DNA from 4 places in the Gordonia sp. NPDC058843 genome. Region 1 is predicted to be linked to each of the others. Evidence: predicted binding sites of a transcription regulator. Region 1 holds the regulator's gene; each other region holds the start of a gene.
The links. The regulator LexA, encoded in region 1, represses DNA repair genes until DNA is damaged. The targets are predictions, from matches to a motif close to CGAACANNTGTTCG.
Positions count from the first base shown of each region.

Region 2: ACFW3F_RS03575 (DUF222 domain-containing protein) is a predicted target of LexA. The motif match lies at 3,884-3,897, and genes of this name have one in related genera.
Region 3: ACFW3F_RS01565 (DUF222 domain-containing protein) is a predicted target of LexA. The motif match lies at 2,228-2,241, and genes of this name have one in related genera.
Region 4: ACFW3F_RS10120 (DUF222 domain-containing protein) is a predicted target of LexA. The motif match lies at 3,410-3,423, and genes of this name have one in related genera.

Region 1 covers NZ_JBHYNC010000001.1:128,280-133,984, reverse strand. The annotation lists gene pfkB (1-phosphofructokinase) at 1-168, opposite strand, end outside; gene ACFW3F_RS00630 (DeoR/GlpR family DNA-binding transcription regulator) at 165-935, opposite strand; gene ACFW3F_RS00625 (phosphoenolpyruvate--protein phosphotransferase) at 1,085-2,794, shown strand; gene lexA (transcriptional repressor LexA) at 2,772-3,476, opposite strand; gene ACFW3F_RS00615 (LysM peptidoglycan-binding domain-containing protein) at 3,708-4,250, shown strand; gene nrdR (transcriptional regulator NrdR) at 4,350-4,856, shown strand; gene hrpA (ATP-dependent RNA helicase HrpA) at 4,830-5,705, opposite strand, start outside.
Region 2 covers NZ_JBHYNC010000003.1:140,301-146,005, reverse strand. The annotation lists gene ACFW3F_RS03600 (cobalt-precorrin-6A reductase) at 1-313, opposite strand, end outside; gene cobM (precorrin-4 C(11)-methyltransferase) at 328-1,104, opposite strand; gene cbiE (precorrin-6y C5,15-methyltransferase (decarboxylating) subunit CbiE) at 1,101-2,432, opposite strand; gene ACFW3F_RS03585 (SDR family NAD(P)-dependent oxidoreductase) at 2,429-3,226, opposite strand; gene ACFW3F_RS03580 (PPOX class F420-dependent oxidoreductase) at 3,291-3,692, shown strand; gene ACFW3F_RS03575 (DUF222 domain-containing protein) at 3,928-5,562, shown strand; gene ACFW3F_RS03570 (M24 family metallopeptidase) at 5,666-5,705, opposite strand, start outside.
Region 3 covers NZ_JBHYNC010000001.1:325,397-331,101, reverse strand. The annotation lists gene ACFW3F_RS01580 (molybdopterin-dependent oxidoreductase) at 1-778, shown strand, start outside; gene ACFW3F_RS01575 (acyl-CoA thioesterase) at 879-1,370, shown strand; gene ACFW3F_RS01570 (hypothetical protein) at 1,370-2,059, shown strand; gene ACFW3F_RS01565 (DUF222 domain-containing protein) at 2,256-3,944, shown strand; gene ACFW3F_RS01560 (alpha-amylase family glycosyl hydrolase) at 4,015-5,705, opposite strand, start outside.
Region 4 covers NZ_JBHYNC010000011.1:4,333-10,037, forward strand. The annotation lists gene ACFW3F_RS10105 (acetyl/propionyl/methylcrotonyl-CoA carboxylase subunit alpha) at 70-1,872, shown strand; gene ACFW3F_RS10110 (hypothetical protein) at 2,227-2,589, shown strand; gene ACFW3F_RS10115 (hypothetical protein) at 2,611-3,162, opposite strand; gene ACFW3F_RS10120 (DUF222 domain-containing protein) at 3,438-5,087, shown strand; gene ACFW3F_RS10125 (FAD-dependent monooxygenase) at 5,661-5,705, shown strand, end outside.

The DNA.
Region 1 (5,705 bases):
GGCCCGGGTGGTCAGTCCGGCCGCCGCGACGACGCGGGACACGTTGACGCCCTTGCCGCCGGGTTCGGTGCGGACCACGCCGGCGCGTTGCACCTCGCCGCGCGCGAGTGGGGCACCGAGTTCGAGGGTGCGGTCGAGGCTCGGATTGGCGGTGACGGTGACGATCATGCGATCACGACCTCGACGCCGCGCGCGGACAACGCTGCCGAGAACGCCGGGTCGATGCCGGCGTCCGTGATGAGAACGTCGACCGCGTCGAGGCCGGCGAAGGAGGACAGGTCCTCGCGATCCATCTTCGAGCTGTCGGCGAGGACCACCACCCGCTGTGCGGCAGCGACCATCGCCGCCTTCACCGCTGCCTCGTCGGGATCGGGTGTCGACAACCCGTGGGTCTCGCTCAGGCCGTTGGTCCCGATGAACGCGGTGGTCACGCGGATGCGGCGGAGTGCGTCCACCGTCTCGACGCCCACTGTCGCCTGGGTCAGACCACGGACGCGGCCGCCGAGGGCGTGCAGACCATCGGGATGGGTGCCCGCGAGCAGGCCGGCGATGGGCAGGCTGTTGGTGAACATGGTGAGCCGGCGGTCGGGTGCCGTCGCCTCGGCGGCGCGGTAGGTCGTGGTGCCGGCGTCGAAGAGCACGGAACCGCCGTCGGGCGGCAGGAACCGGATCGCCGCCCGGCCGATCGCGGTCTTCTGCTCGATCTGGCTCGACTCGCGCTCGTCGATCCCCAGTTCGCCGAGGGCACGCATGACCTCGGCGCGCACGGCGCCCCCGTGGACTCGCTGCAGATGTCCCGCGCGTTCCAGAACGGCGAGATCTCGACGCACGGTCTCGCTGGTGACGTCGAACTTCTCGGCGAGCGCGGTCACGGAGGCCCGCCCCGCGACGCGCACCTCGTCGACGATCGCCTGTTGTCTCTCCTCGGCGTACACACCGCTCCGATCTCCGGTTCCGGCCGCCCCGCTTGTTGAGGCGTGTGGGATTGCATGTTGTAGTAATTGTGTTTACGCCTGTTTGTGTTGACAAGTCAAGCACTATTTGTAACGGTGGTCACATCGGTAGTCGAGTGAGAGGCAAGACGATGGCGCAGATACTGACGGGAACCCCGGTGGTCGGCGGATTGGCCCACGGTCCCGCGCTGTGGCCGGGCGAGCGGCCCGATCACTCCCCGGAGAAGCTCGGCGTCGGTGTGGAGATCGCCGAGGAGCGCCGCGCCGACGAGGTGACGCGCTTCGCCGCCGCGGCCGGAGTGGTCGCCGCGCGACTGCGCGCCCGCGCATCGCAGAACACCGGGGTGGCTGCCGAGGTGCTCGCGGCCACAGCGGGCCTCGCCGAGGACCGGGGCTGGATCGGTGCCGCAACCGCCCTCATCACCAAGGGCGCCTCCGCCGAGGCCGCTGCCGTCGTGGCCACCGACCAGTTCGCGGCGGTGTTCACCAAACTCGGTGGGCTCATGGCCGAGCGGGTCACCGATCTGAACGATGTCCGGGACCGCGTCCTCGCCGAATTGCTCGGCCTACCCGAACCGGGCGTGCCGACACCGGAGGTGCCGTCGGTGCTGCTGGCCGACGACCTCGCACCCGCCGACACCGCGGGCCTCGACCCGACGAGCACGATCGCTCTCGTCACCCGCCTGGGCGGACCGACCAGTCACACCGCGATCATCGCGCGGCAACTGGGCATCCCGTGTGTGGTGGCAGTCGCCGATCTCGCCGAGATCGAATCCGGCACAACCATTCTCGTCGACGGGACGACCGGGCGGATCGAAGTGGAGCCCGACACGGAGACAGCCCGGACGCGCGTCGACGAGGACCGGCGGCACGCCGAAGTCGTCGCCGGCTGGACGGGCCCGGGCCACACCGCCGACGGTGCTCCGGTCTCGGTGCTCGCCAACGTCGCCGACGGATCGTCGGCAAGGGCCGCGGCCGGCCACCCCGTCGAGGGTGTCGGACTCTTCCGCACCGAACTCGCGTTCCTCGAACGCGCCGACGAACCGACGGTCGACGAGCAGGCTGCGATCTACCGTGAGGTCCTCGACGCGTTCGACGGACAGAAGGTGGTGATCCGCACCCTCGACGCCGGGTCCGACAAACCCCTCCGTTTCGTGACGCATCCCGACGAATCCAATCCCGCGCTCGGTGTCCGAGGGGATCGGATCGCGCTCGCACATCCCGAGATCCGTACGCATCAACTCGATGCGATCGCGCGGGCCGCAGAGGGTGTCGAGGTCGCGCCGTGGGTGATGGCGCCGATGATCGCCTCGCCGGCGGAGGCGCGCGTGTTCGCCGCGGAGGTCCGTGGCCGGGGTCTGGTGGCCGGGGTCATGATCGAGGTGCCCGCTGCGGCGATCCTGGCCGAGGCGGTCCTCGCCGAGGTGGACTTCGTGTCGATCGGCACCAACGACCTCACCCAGTACACGATGGCGGCCGACCGGATGTCGGCCGATCTCGCCGGGCTCACCGACCCGTGGCAACCCGCCGTGCTCAGCCTGATCGCCGGAGTCGCCGCCGCGGGAGTCCGTCAGGTCAAGCCGGTGGGGGTGTGCGGGGAGGCGGCCGCCGATCCGAATCTCGCCTGCGTGCTCGTCGGACTCGGGGTGACCTCGCTCTCCAGCGCGCCGGCCGCAGCGGCCGCGGTGGGAGCACGACTCGGCGAGGTGACCGCGCAGGACTGTCGCGCGGCCGCCGACGCCGCGTTGGCCACCTCCGACCCCGCCGCGGCGCGTGAGGCCGCCGCGGCAGTGCTCGACCGTTCGGTCGGTGGAGAGGTCAGACTCGCCGCATCACGGTGACGACCTTGCCGAGGATGACGGCGTCGTTACCGGGGATCGGATCGAACAGTTCGTTGTGCGGCATGAGCCAGACGTTGGCGCCCTGACGCTTGAAGGTCTTCACCGTGGCCTCGCCGTCGATCATGGCCGCGACGATGTCGCCGTTGTCGGCGACGTTCTGCTGGCGGACCACCACCCAGTCGCCGTCGCAGATGGCGGCGTCGATCATCGACTCGCCCACGACGCGCAACAGGAAGAGTGAGCCCTCGCCGACCAGTTCGCGGGGCAGCGGGAAGACGTCCTCGACGGCTTCTTCGGCGAGAATCGGACCGCCGGCCGCGATCCGTCCGAGGACCGGCACGAAGGTCGGCTCGGGCAACTGGCTCGCCGTCGGGTTCTCCGGAGTGGGCGGTTCGCTCGGGGCGATGTTGACCGCTCGGGGCCGATTCGCGTCGCGTTTGAGCAGTCCCTTGCGTTCCAGCGTCCGCAGCTGATGGGCCACCGACGACGTCGAGGCCAGGCCGACCTCGTCGCCGATCTCCCGGATGCTCGGCGGGTAGCCGCGCTCGCGTACCGAACGGCGGATCACCTCCAGGACCCCGAGTTGCCGCGGGGTGAGTGAGGCCTCGGCGGCGGCGACGTCGATCGGGGCCTCGGTGTCGGCGCCCCGCGCTCGGCCGCGCCTATCGCCGGTGTCACTCATGTTCGGTTCCTCTCGTCTTTCGGAACGTGCAGGTAGATGGCCCGTGGGATGTCTCAGCCGCGTCCGAGCCTAGCGGAGTGCGGGCATCACCTCAAACATTTGTTCGATGTGTCGCGAGACTTTGTCGGTGCGCCGTGCTACAAATTCGAACATCAGTGCATCGAACACCTGATCGAAGTTCGAACACCGAACAACCGCACACCCAGCACACCAGAACTCCCGGAGGGCACCATGCGCACCGCCACTCTCGTCGCTCCCGTCCACGCCGAACGCCCCGTCGTCACCCGGGCGAGCACCGATCGCGCCGATCGTGTCCGGACCCGGGCCCCGCTCTCCGACGGCACCAGGCCGGTGGACACCCGGCCCTCCGGCAACCGGCCGGCGGGTGGCTCATCGCCGCTCACCCCACGCCTGGGTGGCACGCACTGCGGTTCGCCGATGGGGGCGAGGGGCCGGGGCCCGGTCGCGCCGAATGCGGCGGTGTTCCGTCGCCGTCGCCGCACCGCGGTCGCCGTCCTCGCCGGCGTCGGGCTGGCGTTCGTCGTGTGGGTCTTCGGTGTCGTCGGGCAGAACTACTCGGACTCGATGACGCCTGCCGCGGTGAGCGCGGAGGTCGTCCACGTCCGCTCGGGGGATTCGCTCAGCACGATCGCCGGCCGGGTGGCGCCCGAGATGCCGCGTGAGGTCGTGATCGACGAGATCGTCGCGATGAACGATCTGCCTTCGAGCGCGCTGCAGGTGGGCCAGCCCCTGCTCACCCCCCGGTACCGCTGAGGCCGGGCGGTATCCTCGGTGTCACAGGGGCCGGCCGAGAAGCGGCGGGGCGCACGGTTTCACTGCGCTCCAGCGTCCCGAGACCTGCGTGAGGACACGATGCGCTGCCCCTTCTGCAAGAACGACGACACCAAGGTCATCGACTCGCGTGTCGCAGATGAAGGGCAGGCCATCCGACGCCGTCGCTCCTGCGTGGAGTGCGGGCGCAGATTCTCGACGGTGGAAAGTGCCGTACTGGCCGTGGTCAAACGCAACGGGGTCACCGAGCCGTTCAGTCGGGAGAAGGTGATGCGCGGTGTGCGGCGTGCATGCCAGGGCCGCCACGTCGCCGAGGACGCGCTCGCGCAGCTGGCCCAGCAGGTCGAGGACACGGTGCGCGCCAGCGGCTCGGCCGAGATCCCCAGCAACGAGGTCGGTCTGGCGATCCTGGGTCCGCTCCGCGATCTCGACGAAGTGGCGTATCTGCGTTTCGCCTCGGTGTACCGGTCGTTCGACTCCGTCGAGGACTTCCAGCGAGAGATCGACGACCTGAAGTCGGCATCGGCATCGACATCGGGTGATGCGCGCACCGAGACCGTCTCAGCCGAGCCCGTCCAGAGCTCGTAGGACCCGTTTCTCCGACACCGGAAACGCCGTACCGAGACGCTGGGCGAACAGGCCGACGCGTAGTTCCTCGACGAGCCATTGCGCCTCGTCGTCGACGATGGCCCGCCGGTGCTCGGGCACCTGCTCGAGGCGCTGCGCCCAGCGTTCGACGACCCGATCGACGACCCCCACCCCGGCCTGGTCTCGCGACGCCGACGCCGGCAGTGCTTCCAGTCGCGCCTGTGCACCTTCGAGGTAGCGCGGCACGTTCTCCAGATGTCGACGAGCGGTGGCCGCGACGAACCCGTCGAACACCAGGTGATCGATCTGTTCGGCGACGTCGTCGGCGGCCAGTGAACCGGCGTGCCGGTCGATGGCGGCCCGGACCGGCGCCATCCGTTCGAGCGCCGCGACGGCCAGCGTGAAGTAGTCCGGTGCGGCTTCGGTGACGCGCGGACGAATCCGCTCGAGGAATGCCGAGAACGCCTGTGGCGAGCGAACAGTCGTCAGCTCGGCGTCGTCGACGCCGGTGACGGTGTCTCGGATGGCCCGTCGCGTGCAGTCGGCGAGCAGCGCCTCGGTGTCCGCATACGGGCTCTGGCTCAGGGCGAGTCGAACAGCGGGAGTGAGCGATCCGGCGATCCGTTTGTGCAGCGGGGGTACCGCCAGATCGAGAAGTGCGATGATCCCGCGTCGATGTAGACGGTCGCGGGTGTCGGGGGTGGCCGCGTCGACGACGATGACGCCCCGCGCGTGGCCCTTGTCGTCGGACACCGCATCGATCGTCGGATACCGCGTCAGCCGCTGTCCCGCGACGTCGACCGTTCGCTCGTCGGCGAGCGTGCCGATCCCATCGGCGGTCCAGGTCCG
Region 2 (5,705 bases), on a different contig from region 1:
GGCGCAACAGGGGGATCCCCACGGTGGCGGCGGCGCGCGCGGCATTGCGGGTGATCGTGGCCGCGAACGGGTGCGTGGCGTCGACGACCGCGCGAATCCGGTTGCGCAGCAGCCAGTCCCCCAGCCCTTCGGATCCTCCGAAACCGCCGATGCGCACCGGACCGACCGGCAGCCGCGGGTCGTTGACCCGCCCCGCGAGCGAACTGATGAATTCGATACCGGCCTCGGCCAGGGTCGATGCCAGCGCCCGCGCCTCACCTGTCCCGCCGAGGATCAGGACGTGTCCGACGTGGGCCGGTGGGGCGCAATCCACCTCGGCCGGGTCGATCACGGCGCCGGGTCGGGGTCGGTGCGGAGTTTGGTCATGCGTGCGTGCGAGTACAGATAGCTGTCGGTGGCGTCCGACCGGAGCGGGTCGAGCACACGACCGACGAAGATGACCGCCGTCCGTCTGATGTCGGCCGCGTCCAGGGTCTCGGGCAATCGGTGCAGCGGGCAGCGCACGATCTGTTCGTTCTCCCGACTCGCAAAAGCCACTGTGGCGGTCGGACAGTCGCTGCCGTAGTGCGGAGCGAGCGCGTCGACGATCTGTTCGGCGCGGTGGGCGGCTAGATGCAGTGCAAGGGTCACCCCGGTGGCGGCGAGACTCGCGAGATCCTCCCCCGGCGGCATGTCGGTCGAGAGTGTGGACACCCGCGTGATCAGCAGGCTCTGGCCGACGCCGGGGAGGGTGAGTTCGGTGTCGAGTGCGGCCGCGGCCGCGGCGAATGCCGGGACACCGGGCACGATCTGATGGTCGATGCCGCGCGCGGTCAGCTCACGCTGTTGCTCGGACATCGCCGAGTAGACAGCAAGATCGCCCGAGTGCAGGCGGGCGACGTCGTGACCCCGGGCATCGGCAGCCGCGATGACATCGACGATGTCCGACAACGGCATCCGGGCGGTGTCGACGAGTTCGACGCCGTCGGGACACAGGTCGAGGAGCTCGGCCGGCACCAGCGATCCGGCGTAGACACAGGTCTTGCACTTCCCGAGCACACGCGCTCCCCGCACGGTGATGAGATCGGGCGCACCGGGCCCGGCGCCGATGAAGTACACGGTCATCGGAGAGCCTCCTCGGAACCGGCATCGGGAGTCGGTCGAGCGATCTTCACGACCGCCCACTGGACGATCGGCAGCGCCGGACGCCAGGTGGTCATGGTGCCCAGGGGTGCCACGGTCTCCACCGACAGGCGACGCAGCGTACCGCCGTGTTCGGCGTGCAGTCGTGTCACCAGGGTCTGGTTCTCGACGGTGACCGCGTTGACGACGAGCCGACCGGCCTCCGACAACGACGACCAGGCGTGGGAGAGGATCTCCTCGTCGAGTCCGCCGCCGATGAAGATCGCATTCGGTCGGGGGGCATCGGACAGTTCGTCCGGCGCCGGCCCCCGCACCGAGAGGCGGTGCGCCACACCGTGACGGGCGGCGTTGCGCCGCAACCGATCAGCGCGATCCGGGTCCCGTTCGAAGGCGACTGCGGTCCCGCGGTCGTCGGCGCGCAACCATTCGATCGACACGCTTCCCGACCCGGCCCCGATGTCCCAGAGGACCTGCGCGCCGGCCGGTTCGAGCGCGCACACGGTGAGAGTGCGAATCGTCGACTTGGTGATCTGGCCGTCGTGCTCGTAGTCATCATCCGGCCGGCCGGGCAGCCGACTGCGGTGGGGTCCGACGCACTCGACGGCGACGATGTTGAGCGCATCCCCGGCCCGGCGGCTCCAGGACTCCGCCGTATCGGTGGCGATCTGCTCGGCAGGACCACCGAGCTGCTCCAGAACGGTCATCGTCGACGCACCGAATGCGGCGTCGACGAGCAGTCCGGCCACCGCCGCGGGAGTGGTCTCGTCACGGCTGAGGATCAGCACGCGAGCTCCGTCGGTGACCTCGCCGAGCACGATCGGGGGTTCGGTGCGCACGGCGCTGACGATCCGGGTCGTCGCCAGGTCCCACCCGAGGCGGGCGCAGGCCAGACTCGCGCTCGACACGGCTGGATACACCCGCACGCGGTCCGCACCGACGCGGGAGACGATGCTCGCACCGACACCGTGGAACATCGGGTCGCCGCTCGCGAGGATGTGAACGGTGTCCGCCTGGCCGCCGTCGACGATACCCTCGGCGACGACCCCCTTCTCGACCACTTCGGTCAGGTGCTCCGACATCGGCGAGCGCCACGGCCGGAGTTGCGCGCCCAGCTCCGGTGCAGCGCCGTCGAGGAGCGCCAGTTGCCTTGCGGCGCCGTAGATCACCCGTGCGCTGCGGAGCTCGTCACGCACGGTGTCACCGAGACCGGACCATCCATCGGCACCGATGCCGACCACCACGAACCCGAGTGCAGGGCCGGACGACGAGACAGGGCCGGACGACGAGACAGGGCCGTCGCGGGTGGTCATCGGGGAAGTCTCCGCCACACGGCGCGTGGCAGGAGGCGCATGCCGAAGAACAAGGGGCGCAGCGCGCCCGGGACCCAGACCTCGCCACGACCCCTGCGGTAGGCACGCGCCACCGCGTCGGCGACCTGCTCGGCATTCCTCGACAACGGCGCCGGTTTCACCCCGGACTCCATCAGGTCGCGGGTCATCGCGCCGACCACGAAACCGGGGCGGGCCAGCAACAGGCGAGCACCGGTGCCGTGCAAGGCATCTGCGAGACCACTCGCGAAGCCGTCGAGTCCGGCTTTGGTGGAGCCGTAGACGTAGTTGGCGCGGCGAACGCGGATACCGGCGACCGAGGAGAAGACGATAAGCGTCCCGAAGCCTTGCGCGCGCAGGACGGAGGCGAGCGGCGTCAGCACGCTGATGTGCGCGTAGTAGTCGGTGTGGGCGATCTGAAGTGCATGTGCCACATCGGTTTCGGCTCGGGCCTGGTCGCCCAGGATGCCGAACGCGATGATCGCTGTCCCGATCGGTCCGTGCCGTTCGGCCAGCGACTCGACCAGTGCGGAATGGGTGTCGATGTCGTCCGCGTCGAACGCGACGGTGTGCACCGCCGCCGCCCCGGCATCGAGTAGGCGGGCCGACTCGCCGACCAGATCGTCGGGACGACGAGCGGCCAGGACGACGGTTCGCCCGGACGCGAGTCGCGCGGCGGTGGCGACGCCGATCTCACTGCGCCCGCCGAACAGCACGAGGGTCCCGGCCCGGTCCGAGTCCGGACGCGTTGATGCCCCCCTGTTGCGTGACGCCATGGGTAGCAGTATCGCATCGCCCCCGAGACCGAACGTGTCCGCCGTCGCGGCTAGCGTGGTGGTCATGCCCCGTACCGCAGCCGACCTCGGATCCGATGCGCTCGCGTTCCTCATCGAACGCCACCTCGGGACTCTCACCACCCTGCGCGCCGATGGCACCCCACACGCCGTCGCCGTCGGGTTCACGTGGGATCCCGACGCCGGACTGGCGCGGGTCATCACCTCCGACGGCAATCAGAAGGTCCGCAACGCCGAGCGCGGCGGCTACGCGGCCGTCACCAACGTCGACGGCCCCCGGTGGCTGACCCTCGAGGGACCCGCGACAGTGCGTCGCGAACCCGACTCCGTGCGCGAGGCCGAGCAGCGCTACGCGCAGCGCTACCGGGAGCCCAGGCCGAATCCGCGTCGCGTGGTGATCGAGATCAGCGTCACCCGGGTGCTGGGATCGGCGTCTCTGTTCAGTTAGTGTCGCGCGTCTGACGTCGGATGCTGTCCGACGTGGGCGAGGCTGTCGTCAGCGGCTTCGGCCCACACGATGGTCTCGCGTCGGTCCCCTCTATCACGAGCCGCCGACAATTCTTCTGCGCGAGGCAACCGCCAGATCAGAAGTCAGACAGCATCTTTCGCTCGCTCCGATCACTTGATCTCGTGTAGACTCGAACGTACATTCGCATCAATGGTACTCGGGGGAGGTGACCGTCATGTTCGACACCACCGTTGTCGACGATGCCGCACCCTCGCCTCGTGCGGCCGAGCTCGTCGCCGAACTCCACCGGATCATCGACGAGCTGCAGACCGTCGACCTGGGCCCGTGTACGGATACCGAGCTTGTCGAGGTCGCCGCCGACACCGAAAAAGCGATCGCCCGACTGACGTTCACCGGTGACCGGCAACTCGTCACCATCGCCGACCGCGACCTGCCCCATCGCACCGGGCACCGCAGCATCACCGCATTCATGACCCACCGACTCCGGGTATCCGACCCGATGCGCCGCAACCACCAACGCGACGCCACCGCCAGCCACCTCACCCACACCGGCGAAGCCCTCGAACCCGAACACCCCACCCTCGCCGAAGCGTTGGCTGCCGGCCGCGTCGGCACCGCACACGTCCGCGCCATCATCGACGTCCTCGACCACATCCCGAACGCTGTCGACCACGATGTGAAGATCGCGGCCGAACGACAGATGACCGAAATCGCCGAAGCCCACACCCCCGCCGACATCACCCAATTGGGTGCCCGTCTGCTCGCCCACCTCGACCCCGACGGCACCCTCACCGACCATTCCGAACGCAAAAGGCGCCGCAACCTGTGGGTCAACCGCCAACGCGCCGACGGCACCGCCAAACTCACCGGCACCCTCACCCCCGAACTCGCCGCCCGCATCACCATGCTCTTGGCCGTCTGGGCCAAACCCGGCATGAACAACCCAGGTGATCCAGATTCGCCGACCGGCTCGTTCGACGACGCCGACCCCGACCAACTCGCTGCCGCGGCCGACCGCGACGACCGCACCCCCGCTCAGATCAACCACGACGCGCTCAACGCACTTCTCAAGGCTGTCCTTGACGACGGACTGCTCGGGTCATCGCACCGCGGACTACCCGTGCAACTGATCATCAAAGCCGACCTCGACGACCTCGCCCGCGAAGCCGGACTCGCGACCACCGCCACCGGCACCCTGCTACCCATCCCCGACCTCATCGAGATGGCCACCGATGTTCAACCGTGGTTGGCGATCTTCAAGAACTCCACCGCCGTACCGCTGTACTTCGGGCGCGGCAAACGTCTCGCCACCCGCGCACAACGTCTCGTCTCCTTCGCGCGCCCCGACGGTGAGGTGTGTTCGGCGCCCGGCTGCGACCAGCCCGCCACCCACGTCGAGATCCATCACGCCCAGAAGGACTGGGCCAAGGGTGGTCTCACCAACATCGACCAGCTCGCCCCGGCCTGCCCGCGCCACAACCGCATGGTCGGTGACCAGCCCGGCCAGTACACCACCCGGATCGAACGGTCCGGCCCCGACGAAGGCCGCTGCGCCTGGCGGTTGAACGCCGAACCGGGCGCACCACCCAACCCCGAACGCCTCAACCGCCGACCCGACATACCCAAACGGTTCGCGACACACCTGCACGACATACGCGACGAGATCCACGGACCACGGACCCGGCCCGGCGATCAACCACGCCCCGAGACGCCACTTGCCCACGACGTGCGCCGCTCATGGCTGACAACCAGCCACGTCCTCGACGTGCGCCCACCCCGACCCGGACCACCCACACCCCGGCCCTCCCTCGTCGAAGCACACCTCATGGCGCTCCTCGCCACCCACTGACCCGCACCCGGGCCTGTGGGTGGCGACCGGCGAACCTCAACTCGACCGATAGACCTCGATCGAAGTCCAGCAGTCGAAACGAGGTTCACCGGTCGGAGACCACCTACAGCCGGACGAGTTCGTGCGGGCGGTTGTTGAGCGAC
Region 3 (5,705 bases), 200 kb from region 1:
CGGCGTCGATGCCGACCCAGGGCTCGTCGACGAGCAGGTCATCGCAGCGGCGCTGTCCAAGGAGGTCACCGACCCGCATTCACCGGTCGCAGGTCGCGACATCGGCTCCCTCGTCGCGATGCTGCCCGACGCGCCGGGACACCAGCGTCGACTGGACATGCTGTTGCGGATCGGCGCGTACGGAGACGCCTTCGGGGCACGCGACGGACTCACGTTCGCGGATGTGCTGGCCGCGCCTCACGGCATCGACCTGGGACCGATGCGGCCGCGACTCCCCGGAGTGCTCCGCACGGCGTCCGGCAAGGTCGAAGTGGCGCCGGACACGCTCATCGGGGATCTCGCCCGCCTGCGGGCGGCGGTGTCCGCCGACGCCGAGTCTGCTCCGGTCGCCGACGGCAGCCTGCTGCTGGTCGGCCGTCGCCACCTGCGGTCCAACAACAGCTGGATGCACAATCTCCCGGCGCTCACCGGCGGCACCAACCGTTGCACACTGCTCATGCATCCCGACGACGCCGACCGTCTCGGGATCTCCGACGTCGCCAAGGTCCGCGGCGCGGGCGGGTCGCTGACCGTTCCCGTCGAGATCACCACCGACATCCGGCCCGGCGTCGCGTCTCTGCCGCACGGGTGGGGTCACGACGTCGACGGCATCCGACTGGCCGTCGCCGCCGCCGAACCGGGTGTGAACGTGAACGAGTTGAACGACGGCGCGTTGCTGGATCCGCTGTCGGGAACCGTCGTCCTCAACGGTCTTCCGGTGGAGATCGCGCCTGCTTGACGTGGTGGCCCGGTGCGTAGGGTTGGACCGGGGCGGCCGCACACGGTCGCCTGAGGGACATCGATCCGATCCGCACAGGGCGAGACCGATCAGACAGGGGATGACGCACGTGCTCAACGAGGACGCCGGGACCACGACCGCCGACGGGTACCTGGTCAAGGTGCCGGTGCGCTGGTCGGACATGGATGTGTACGCGCACATCAACCATGCCCGGATGGTGACGCTGCTCGAGGAGGCGCGCATTCCCTGGCTCTTCTACGACGGCCGGCCGACCGCGCCCCTGCGGGACGGCTGCCTGGTCGCCGACCTGCATGTGAGATATCAAGCGCAACTGCGTCATTCCGAGGGGCCGATCGAGGTCACCATGTATGTGGAACGGCTACGGGCAGTCGACTTCACGGTCGGATACGAGGTGCGTGCGGCGGGCGCCGACCCGGCGTCGCGTCCGGCTGTCGTCGCCAGTACCCAGCTCGTCGCCTTCGATGTCGCCGGGCAACGTATCGCCCGACTCACCCCGGAACAGAAGGAGTACCTCGCGGGATTCCGCCGTGTCACAGGGGAATCCACTGCGCGGTCCGGCACGCCGAAGTGATGGAGCGGTTCATCGAGATCGCCTCCTCGGACCGGTCAAATGCCCTCGCGTTCCTCGCCCACGCGGTACGTCTAGACGACGCCGCCGTCGTGCGGGTGGCCGCGCGGTCGGATGGGCTGGTGGCGCTGTGGGCGCACACCGGATTCGACGTCCTGGCGACGCGTTCGGTGACCGGCCGCCTCGCACCCGCCGACCTGGTGTGCGACGCGTCGACGCTGCGGTCGGCGCTCGAGTCCGCTGATCCCGGGGCGCCGATCGATCCCGGGTTCTCGCTCGACAGTGCCTGGCGTGGAGCACTTCCCGCCGCGGTCGGCTACCGGCACATCGATGACGTGCCGGCGCGCAGCGTCGTCGAGCTGTCCCGGGAGGGCGCACGGGTCGCGCGCGAGGAGGGGAGTGGGCACGGTCCCGCAACCGGGCTGCTCGATCAGGACGTCCTCGAGGTGACGTCTGAGGAGGGCGCGCTACGGGCCGCGGTGAGCATGCGATCGGTCTTCGCCGTCACCGGAATGGGCTTCATCCGAGACGACGCCGGACGCGCGGTCACCGAGACCTCGGCCACGGACGCGATCGCGGCCGACGAACCGGTACGGATCCGCATGTCCGCGGCGTGGATTCGGATCGACGCACGCTTCGGGTCGGTGTACCAGCGGCGCCACCGCGACCTGGCGGTCACCGTCCTGAACTAGTTGGTGCCTTGGCCCGGTCGACGAGACCAACACCCATTCCCGACCGTCGAACATTTCGGGCGGTGCAGGCGGTCGGATGGGCGGCCATGGGCAAATGAACCCATCGACCCTGTTGTGCGCTCAACCCGTCGCGCCGTGTCCGCATCATCAACTTGTCGACCCTTGACTCGAACGTATATTCGAGTATTGTGGAGGCATGTCATCGGGGGCCGGATCCGCTACATCGGTGGACCCGTCACAGCATTCGGTCGAACCGCGTCTTCGTCCCGACCATGAACTGTCCGCTTCTGAACTTGTCGAGGTCTTGAGTCACTGTGCCGGCCTCGCCGCAGCGTCGGCGCATCGGATGATGGTTGTTGCCAGTCTCATTCACGATGAGCGTGAGATGGACTACGCCCAACAGCGGGCCGAGGTGCACAGCGGTGAACTCGACTCCATCGAAGCGTTCGAGAACCTGTCGGCCCGGGTGGCCGCGGGCGAAAAACCGTACGAGCGGTTCGGTCCGAACGGTCTCGAGCAGGCCATCGCCGAAGTCGGCGCCACTCTCACCGTCACACCGGCCGAGGCGAAAGATCTCATCGAAGCCGGTGACGCGCTGCGTTACCGGCTCGCGTTCACCGGGCACGCCCTGGCGTGCGGCCGAATCGACAAGCGCCGCTTCCTCATTGCACTCAAGCGCACCGACCTCATCACCGACGTCGATGAGATGCAGACAGTGGACGTCCATCTGGCCGAGGCGATCTTCGCGCGCGCACCGATGTCCACGGCACGGTTCACCGCCATGGTCGACGCCATCGTCGCCAAGTGGGCGCCCGACGCGGTCCGTCGACGCAAGGAGCGGGTGAAGTCTGATCGCAAGGTGACGGTCACCCCGGATCGGTTCACGCCCGGTCAGTCCCGGATCTCCGGCACGCTGCCGATCGCGGACGCTGCGCAGTTTGATGCCCGCTTGTCGTCGATGGCCACCGAGGTGCACACAGGCGACCCGCGCACCTTCTCTCAGCGTCGCGCCGACGCTCTCAAAGCACTCGCCCGGGGCGAAGCCGCCCTCACCTGCCGGTGCGACGACTGCCGACCAGCCGCGGCCGACACCGCCCCAGCCGGCATCGACGCCGATGATCTGGCGGACCTCGACGCGGTTAGCGCCGACACCGACACGGACACCGCTCGAACGCTGCTCGCCGAAACGGTTGTGACCGAACCGCTGACACCAGATGTCCCGCCGGCGACATCATCCGCTCCGTGTGCGACCTTCCACATCGTGGTGAATCTGTCGACGCTGATCGGTCTCGACGACGATCCCGCGTTTCTCGACCGCCACGGCATCGTCGATGCGGACACCGCTCGGCAGCTGCTCGCCGAGGCCCGTCGCACCTACATCCACCCCACCCCCGCCGAGCCCGACGCCCCACCGGCACCGGCATCAGCCCCCGACAGTTCGGCGACCCGGTACGCCCCGTCGAAGAAGCTCCAAGCGCTGGTGCGTGCGGGCGAACTGTGCTGCACCTTCCCGGGTTGCAATGCGCCGGTGTGGCAGATCGATCTCGACCACACCGATCCGTTCGACCACGCCGATCCGCGTCGTGGCGGCCCGACCGATGCGCGCAATCTGAAGCCGCTGTGCCGGTTTCATCACCGCATCAAGACCTTCACCAGCTGGCAGGACCACCAAGACGAATTGTTCACCGCCTGGTTCACCACACCCACCGGGCACATGTTCGTCGGCAACGCCTTCAGCGGGCGGGACCTGTTCAACCGACTCACCCCGCGGCGCCCACCCCATCACCCGGCACGGGCGAGGTTGGAGACGGTGCGCGACAAACATCTTCGCCGACAACAACGTGCCCAGAAGCGCTGGGACGACGCCAACCCGCCGCCCTTCTAGGCACCGGCGGCGCGAGGTGTGTACCGCGACTACTGAATCGAACCACTGGCTCTCGCCAGCTGCTCTCGATTCACACCAGCCATGCCGCCGCGTCTGGCGCGAGCATGCCGTCGACGAGAGGTGAACTGACGAGCAGCAATTCGCCGGGCGGGAGGGGGACCGGAACCTCGCCGGTGTTCAATGCGCAGACCAGCCGGCCCTCGGAGCGACGGAAAGCCAGGCACCCCTCGGGCGCGCCGTACCACTCGAGGTGCTCGCCGGCGAATTCCGGGCGGGTCACGCGTAGGTCGATGGCGGCGCGGTAGAGCGACAGCATCGATCCGACGTCCTCGAGCTGCGCTTCGACGGTGAGTGACTGCCACGATGCCGGCATCGGCAGCCAGGTCTCGGGCGACGTACTGAATCCGAACGGCGGCTCGGTCCCTTCCCACGGAATCGGGACGCGGCACCCGTCGCGGCCGCGTTCGGTGCGCCCGGAGCGTTCCCACACCGGGTCCTGCAGGGCGTCGTCCGGCAGGTCGTCGACGTTGGGCAGGCCCAGCTCCGACCCGTTGTAGAGGAAGACCGTTCCGGGCAGCGCCATTTCGACGACGAGCATCGCGCGCGCCCGTCGCGTGCCCCGTTCGAGGTCGAGTGCGCCGGTGTCCGGATCTGCGGCCGCGTAGCGGGTGACCTCACGGGCGACATCGTGATTGGACAACGTCCACGTCGGGGTACCCGACACCGACAACACCGCGTCCAGCGAGTTCTCGATGGCCTCCCTGATCGCGCCGGATTCGAACGGCGCCTTGGCGAGCCGGAAATTGAAGCCGAGGTGCAATTCGTCGGGACGCAGGTACTCGGCGAACCGCTCGTTGTCGCTGACCCAGATCTCACCGACGTTGGCAGCACCCGGGTACTCGTCGAGCACCTTGCGGATCTTGCGGTGGATCTCGTGCACCGCATAGTTGTTGAAGCGGGGATCGTCGTCGGAGTTCTGCAGAAGTTTGGTCGCCGACAGGTCCATGTCGGGGAGGTCTGCGGGTTTGGCCATCCCGTGGGCGACGTCGATCCGGAAGCCGTCGACGCCTCGATCGAGCCAGAACCGCAGCGTCGTCTCGAGGTCGGCGAAGACGTCGGGGTTCTCCCAGTTCAGGTCCGGCTGTTCTTTCGCGAAGATGTGCAGATACCACTGACCGGGCGAACCGTCGGCCTCGGGGACGCGGGTCCAGGCGGGTCCGCCGAAAATGCTGTGCCAGTTGTTCGGCGGCTCGTCGCCGTCGTCGCCGCGCCCGTCGCGAAAGATGTACCGCTCGCGTTCGGGACTGCCGGGGGACGCGGCGAGTGCTGCCCGGAACCACTCGTGCTGGTCACTCGTGTGATTGGGAACGAGGTCCATCGTCACGCGGATGTCGCGTTCATGGGCCTCTGCGATGAGGTCGTCGAACACGTCGAGATCGCCGAAGAGGGGGTCGATGTCGCGCGGATCGGAAACGTCGTAACCGTGATCTGCCATGGGGGAGGCCATGATCGGACTGAGCCAGATCGCATCGATCCCGAGGAGTTCGAGGTATCCGAGTTTGTCGATGACGCCGGTGAGGTCGCCGACCCCGTCGCCGTTGAGATCGGAGAACGAGCGCGGGTAGACCTGGTAGAAGACCGCGGACTTCCACCACGACGTGTCCGACGGATCCAACTGGGGGACAATGGGCGGCGCGACCGGCACATTCTCGGCAACTGTCGCCGCGTCGGCGGCCGGCTCGTCGAGCGCATCGACATCCG
Region 4 (5,705 bases), on a different contig from region 1:
TCCGACAAACGTGTCGCGTGCGCTACCGCGTCGTGAGCACCTGAGTACGAGTAAGGCCCAGGAGAACAAGTGCCCAGTACCTCTGCGAACACCCCGTCCGCAATCAGCAAGGTCCTCATCGCCAACCGCGGCGAGATCGCTGTCCGCGTGATCCGCGCCGCCCGGGATGCAGGCATCGCGAGCGTCGCCGTCTACGCCGAGCCAGACGCGAACGCGCTGTTCGTCAAGCTCGCCGACGAGGCATTCGCACTGGGCGGTCAGACCTCGGCGGAGTCGTACCTGGTCTTCGACAAGATCCTCGACGCGGCGAAGAAGTCCGGCGCCGACGCGATCCACCCGGGTTACGGCTTCCTGTCGGAGAACGGCGACTTCGCCCAGGCCGTCATCGACGCCGGGCTGATCTGGATCGGACCGTCACCGCAGTCGATCCGCGACCTCGGCGACAAGGTCACCGCGCGCCACATCGCCCTGAAGGCCGACGCCCCGATGGCCCCTGGCACCAAGGACCCGGTCAAGAACGCCGACGAGGTCGTGGAGTTCGCGAAGGAGCACGGCGTCCCGGTCGCCATCAAGGCAGCGTTCGGCGGCGGTGGGCGCGGCATGAAGGTCGCCTACACCATCGAGGAGATCCCCGACCTGTTCGAATCGGCGACCCGTGAGGCCGTCGCGGCGTTCGGTCGCGGCGAGTGCTTCGTCGAGCGCTACCTCGACAAGGCCCGCCACGTGGAGGCGCAGGTCATCGCCGACCAGCACGGCAACGTGATCGTCGCAGGCACCCGCGACTGCTCGCTGCAGCGTCGCTTCCAGAAGCTCGTCGAGGAGGCCCCCGCGCCGTTCCTGACCGCCGAGCAGCGCACCAAGATCCACGAGTCCGCCAAGGCGATCTGCCGCGAAGCCGGTTACTACGGTGCGGGCACGGTCGAGTTCCTCGTCGGCAGCGACGGCCTGGTCTCGTTCCTCGAGGTCAACACCCGCCTGCAGGTGGAGCACCCCGTCACCGAGGAGACCGCGGGAATCGACCTCGTTCGTCAGCAGTTCCGCATCGCCAACGGCGAGAAGCTGGAGTTCACCGAGGACCCGACGCCGCGCGGCCACTCCTTCGAGTTCCGCATCAACGGCGAGGACGCCGGCCGCAACTTCCTGCCCGCTCCCGGACCGGTCTCGGTCTACAAGGAGCCGACCGGCCCCGGCGTGCGCGTCGACTCCGGTGTCGTCGAGGGTGACGTCATCGGCGGCCAGTTCGACTCGATGCTGGCCAAGCTGATCGTCACCGGCGAAACCCGCGAGCAGGCTCTCGAGCGTTCGCGTCGCGCGCTCGCCGAGTTCCAGGTCGAGGGTCTCGCGACGGTCATCCCGTTCCACCGCCACATCGTCTCGAACCCGGCCTTCATCGGGGACGGCGAGAAGTTCGACATCTACACCAAGTGGATCGAGACCGATTGGGACAACCCGATCGAGCCGTACACCGCCGGCGAGGCCATCGACGAGGACGACGCGGCACCGCGTCAGAACGTCGTCGTCGAGGTCGGCGGGCGCCGCGTCGAGGTGTCCCTGCCCGGTGATCTCGCGCTCGGCGGCGGTGGCGGATCGGCCAACGGTGTCGTCCGCAAGAAGCCGAAGGCACGGTCGCGCAAGAAGGGCGGCGGCGCAGCCGCCTCGGGCGATGCCGTGGCCGCTCCGATGCAGGGCACCGTCGTGAAGGTCGCCGTCGAAGAGGGCCAGGAGGTCGCTGCCGGCGATCTGGTCGTCGTGCTCGAGGCCATGAAGATGGAGAACCCGGTCACCGCACACAAGGACGGCGTCGTCACCGGTCTCACCATCGAGGCCGGCGCCGCGGTCACCCAGGGCACGGTGCTCCTCGAGCTGAAGTAGGTCCTGCGGCCCCGAGGTGCGCTCCCCTGCTCCCTGAGGTGCGAGGAGCGCAAGCTCCGAGCCTCCCCCGCTCCCTGAGGAGCCCCGGAGCTTACGGAGGGGCGAGCCTCCCCCGCTCCCTGAGGTGCGAGGAGCGCAAGCGACGAGCCTCGAAGGGCCTGGTGAGGCGAGTTGCGAAGACCCTTCGTGGCTCGCTTCGCTCGCACCTCAGGGAGCAGAGAAGCGGGCCCCCTCGCATCGATCCCTGAGGAGCCCCGGAGCTTGCGGAGGGGCGCGGATCCCCCGCTCCCTGAGGAGCCCCGGAGCTTGCGGAGGGGCGTCACGAAGGGTCAACGCCAGAATAGCCTGGAGACCATGCAACCAGTCGAGATCAACGCCGGGACGTGGTATCTGCGTTCGCTTCGTGCGGACGAGCGGATCACCGACGTCCCGGCGTTGTCTCATCTCCAGGTTGACGACCCCACGACGTACGTCACTGCGGCACAGCGCGGTTGGGAATCCGAGACCCGATTCGTCTGGGCGATCTGCATCCCCACCACCGGTGAGCTCATCGCACTGATCGGGATCACCACCGACGGTTCGTCCGGCCGACTCTGGGGCGAGGCACGCGACGGCTACGACGAGGCGCTCGACGCCGCGATCGGACCGGTCACCCGGTTCGCCGAGGGGGCCCTGGGTCTGCCTGTCGGCGAACCGCTTTCGCGCGGTATCTACTGAGGTTCAGGCGTCGGCGCGGCCCTACTGCCCGACTCCGATGACCTTGATGGTCTCGGTGGCCACGATCGGCTGTCCACCGCCGGGCGGGGTGACCGACACCGTGACCCGGTAGTCACCGGGCACAGTGATCGACGGCATCTGAATGGAATTGCGCCCACCACTGCACTCGTCGCTCCGGTACCGTTCATCGACGTCGCCCGGGCCGGTCACATCGATCACGACTGCGCATTCATCCGACTCCAGGTCGCCGTCCTCTGAACGCGACGTCCAACTCACTCCGGGAAAGCTCGTGCCACCCCGTCGGTTGAGCTGAAAGAGCTTGTCGCCCACCTTGTCGCCGCTGAAGTATTCGAGCTTCACCGACCGGATCGCCTCGACATCGACACTGGCTTCGACACTGCTGGCCGAAGAATATGCAGCACCACTCGGGGAGGGTGCGGTAGAAGTGCTCGTGGTCTGCGTCGCAGTGACGGTCGAGGTCACGGTCTCCGGCGCAGCCGCCCTCTCCTCCGCACATCCCGCAATCACGCCGAGAGCGGCGACGCCGACCAGTCCACACACGATCCGACGCATGCGCGCCCCTTCCCCAGTTGCTTACCGACAGAGCATGGTCCCACGTTGGTCATCAAGTTGCGCGCGCAATGACCGGTCAGTCCGCAAAATGGTACGGACGGACTACATGATCGGTGCGAATCACTCGGCCTCGTCACCGGTGAGAGGTGACGGGACAATAGAGACATACAGCCGTCGTCACCCCGGACCGGGGCACCGGCCACAGACGTCGTGTCGACGGGCCGCGGTCCAGCAAGAACCCTTGACTCGAACGCGTGTTCGAGTATGATGGAGGCATGTCATCGGGGGCGGGGGCCGGATCCACCACATCGGTGGACCCATCACAGGAGTCGGTCGAACCACGGCTACGCCCCGACCATGAACTCTCCGCTTCTGAACTCATCGAGGTCCTGAATCACTGCGCCGGGCTGGCAGCGGCGTCCGCGCATCGAATGATGGTCGTTGCCAGCCTCATTCACGACGAACGCGAAATGGACTACGCGCAGCAGCGGGCCGAGGTGCACAGCGGCGAACTCGACTCCATCGAAGCCTTCGAGAACCTGTCGGCACGAGTAGCGGCCGGCGAGAACCCGTACGAGCAGTTCGGCCCGAACGGGCTCGAGCAGGCGATCGCCGAGGTCGGCGCCACTCTCACGGTGACACCGGCCGAGGCGAAAGAACTCATCGAGGCCGGCGACGCCCTGCGCTACCGGCTTGCGTTCACCGGACACGCACTGGCGTGCGGTCGAATCGACAAGCGCCGCTTCCTCATCGCCCTCAAGCGCACCGATCTCATCACCGACGATGAGGAGATGCAGACCGTCGACGCCCATCTGGCCGAGGCGATCTTCGCCCGCGCGCCGATGTCGACGGCGCGCTTCACCGCCATGGTCGACTCCATCGTCGCCAAGTGGGCGCCCGACGCGATCCGCCGACGCAAAGAGCGGGTCAGGGGTGATCGCAAAGTGACGGTCACCCCCGATCGGTTCACACCCGGGCAGTCCCGGATCGTCGGCACGCTGCCCGCCTCCGACGCCGCCGAGTTCGATGCCCGCCTGTCGTCGATGGCCAACGCCGTCCACGCCGGCGATCCGCGAAACTTCTCTCAGCGTCGCGCCGACGCCCTCAAAGCGCTCGCACGCAACGAAGCGGCTCTCGCCTGCCGGTGCGACGACTGCGACGCTGCCCCAGGCGACGCCGACTCAGCGCAACACCTCGATGCGGAAGTAGCCGCCGCCGCGGAACCTGTCGTAGACCCGTCCACCGACAGCGTGGTCGCCGAGCACCGCGACCCGAACGCCTCACCATCGCCCGCGCCGCGCGCGACCTTCCACATCGTGGTGAACCTGTCGACCCTGATCGGTCTCGACGACGACCCCGCATTCCTCGACCGCCACGGCATCATCGACGCCGACACCGCCCGGCAGCTCCTCACCCAAGCCCGGCGCACTTACATCCATCCCGCGCCCGACGCGCCACCGGCTCCCGTCGCCGACACTTCGACGACGCGGTACACCCCATCGAAGAAGCTCCAAGCCCTGGTTCGTGCCGGCGAACTGTGCTGCACCTTCCCCGGCTGCAACGCACCGGTCTGGCAGATCGATCTCGACCATACCGATCCGTTCGACCACGCCGACCCCCGTCGCGGCGGCCCGACCAATGCGCGCAATCTGAAACCGCTGTGCCGGTTTCATCACCGAATCAAGACCTTCACCAGCTGGCAGGACCACCAAGACGAATTCCAGACCGCCTGGTACACCACACCCACCGGACACATGTTCGTCGGCAACGCCTTCAGCGGACGCGACCTGTTCAACCGGCTCACCCCGAGCCGGCCACCCGATCACCCAGCACGGGCGAGGCTCAACGACCTGCGCGACAACGACTTCCGACGCCAACAACGCGCCGAGAAGCGCTGGAACGACGCCAACCCGCCGCCCTTCTAGACACAAGGCTCCGAGCACCGCCGGTCAGAACAACTCCGCCGCGGTGCTCGAAGTCATGCGCCGGATCTCGATTCTCGCCACCCTCCCACCAGTGGTCGCGACCTCGATGCCAGCCAAACCATGACCACCGGGTGCGATCACGTGAATCCGCCTGCCACCCAGCCGCATCGGGGCGCTCGCGCGGATTCGGTCGGCGAACAACCGGGTCTCCTCGGCGACAGCGCGCGCACCGGCGACCACGGCCGGTGTTCCCACAGGGACCAATGAGGGATCGGCGACACGTTCTCGCGCCGCAGATAGTGTTCATCGGCCGCGACGGTCTCCGCGCCCCGCGCTACTTCGTCGACAAGCGATTCCTCCCGGCGCCGGCTCCGCGCTCGCAACTGATCGAGGCACACACGGGTGAGTGCCGTCGTCAACCATGCTGCGGGATTGCGGATCTCGGCGTGATCGGCAAGCAATGTCTTGACCCACGTGCACCTGGAGTATCTGCGGCCCGGCGGCCGTCGTGGAGGACGAAAGAGGGGTCGGGTCGTTCTTTCGGGTCAGGAGGAAGGCCACGGGTCACCCCGCATGAGCACTGCACTGTTCATCGCGACGGTCCTCTGCATCGTCGCC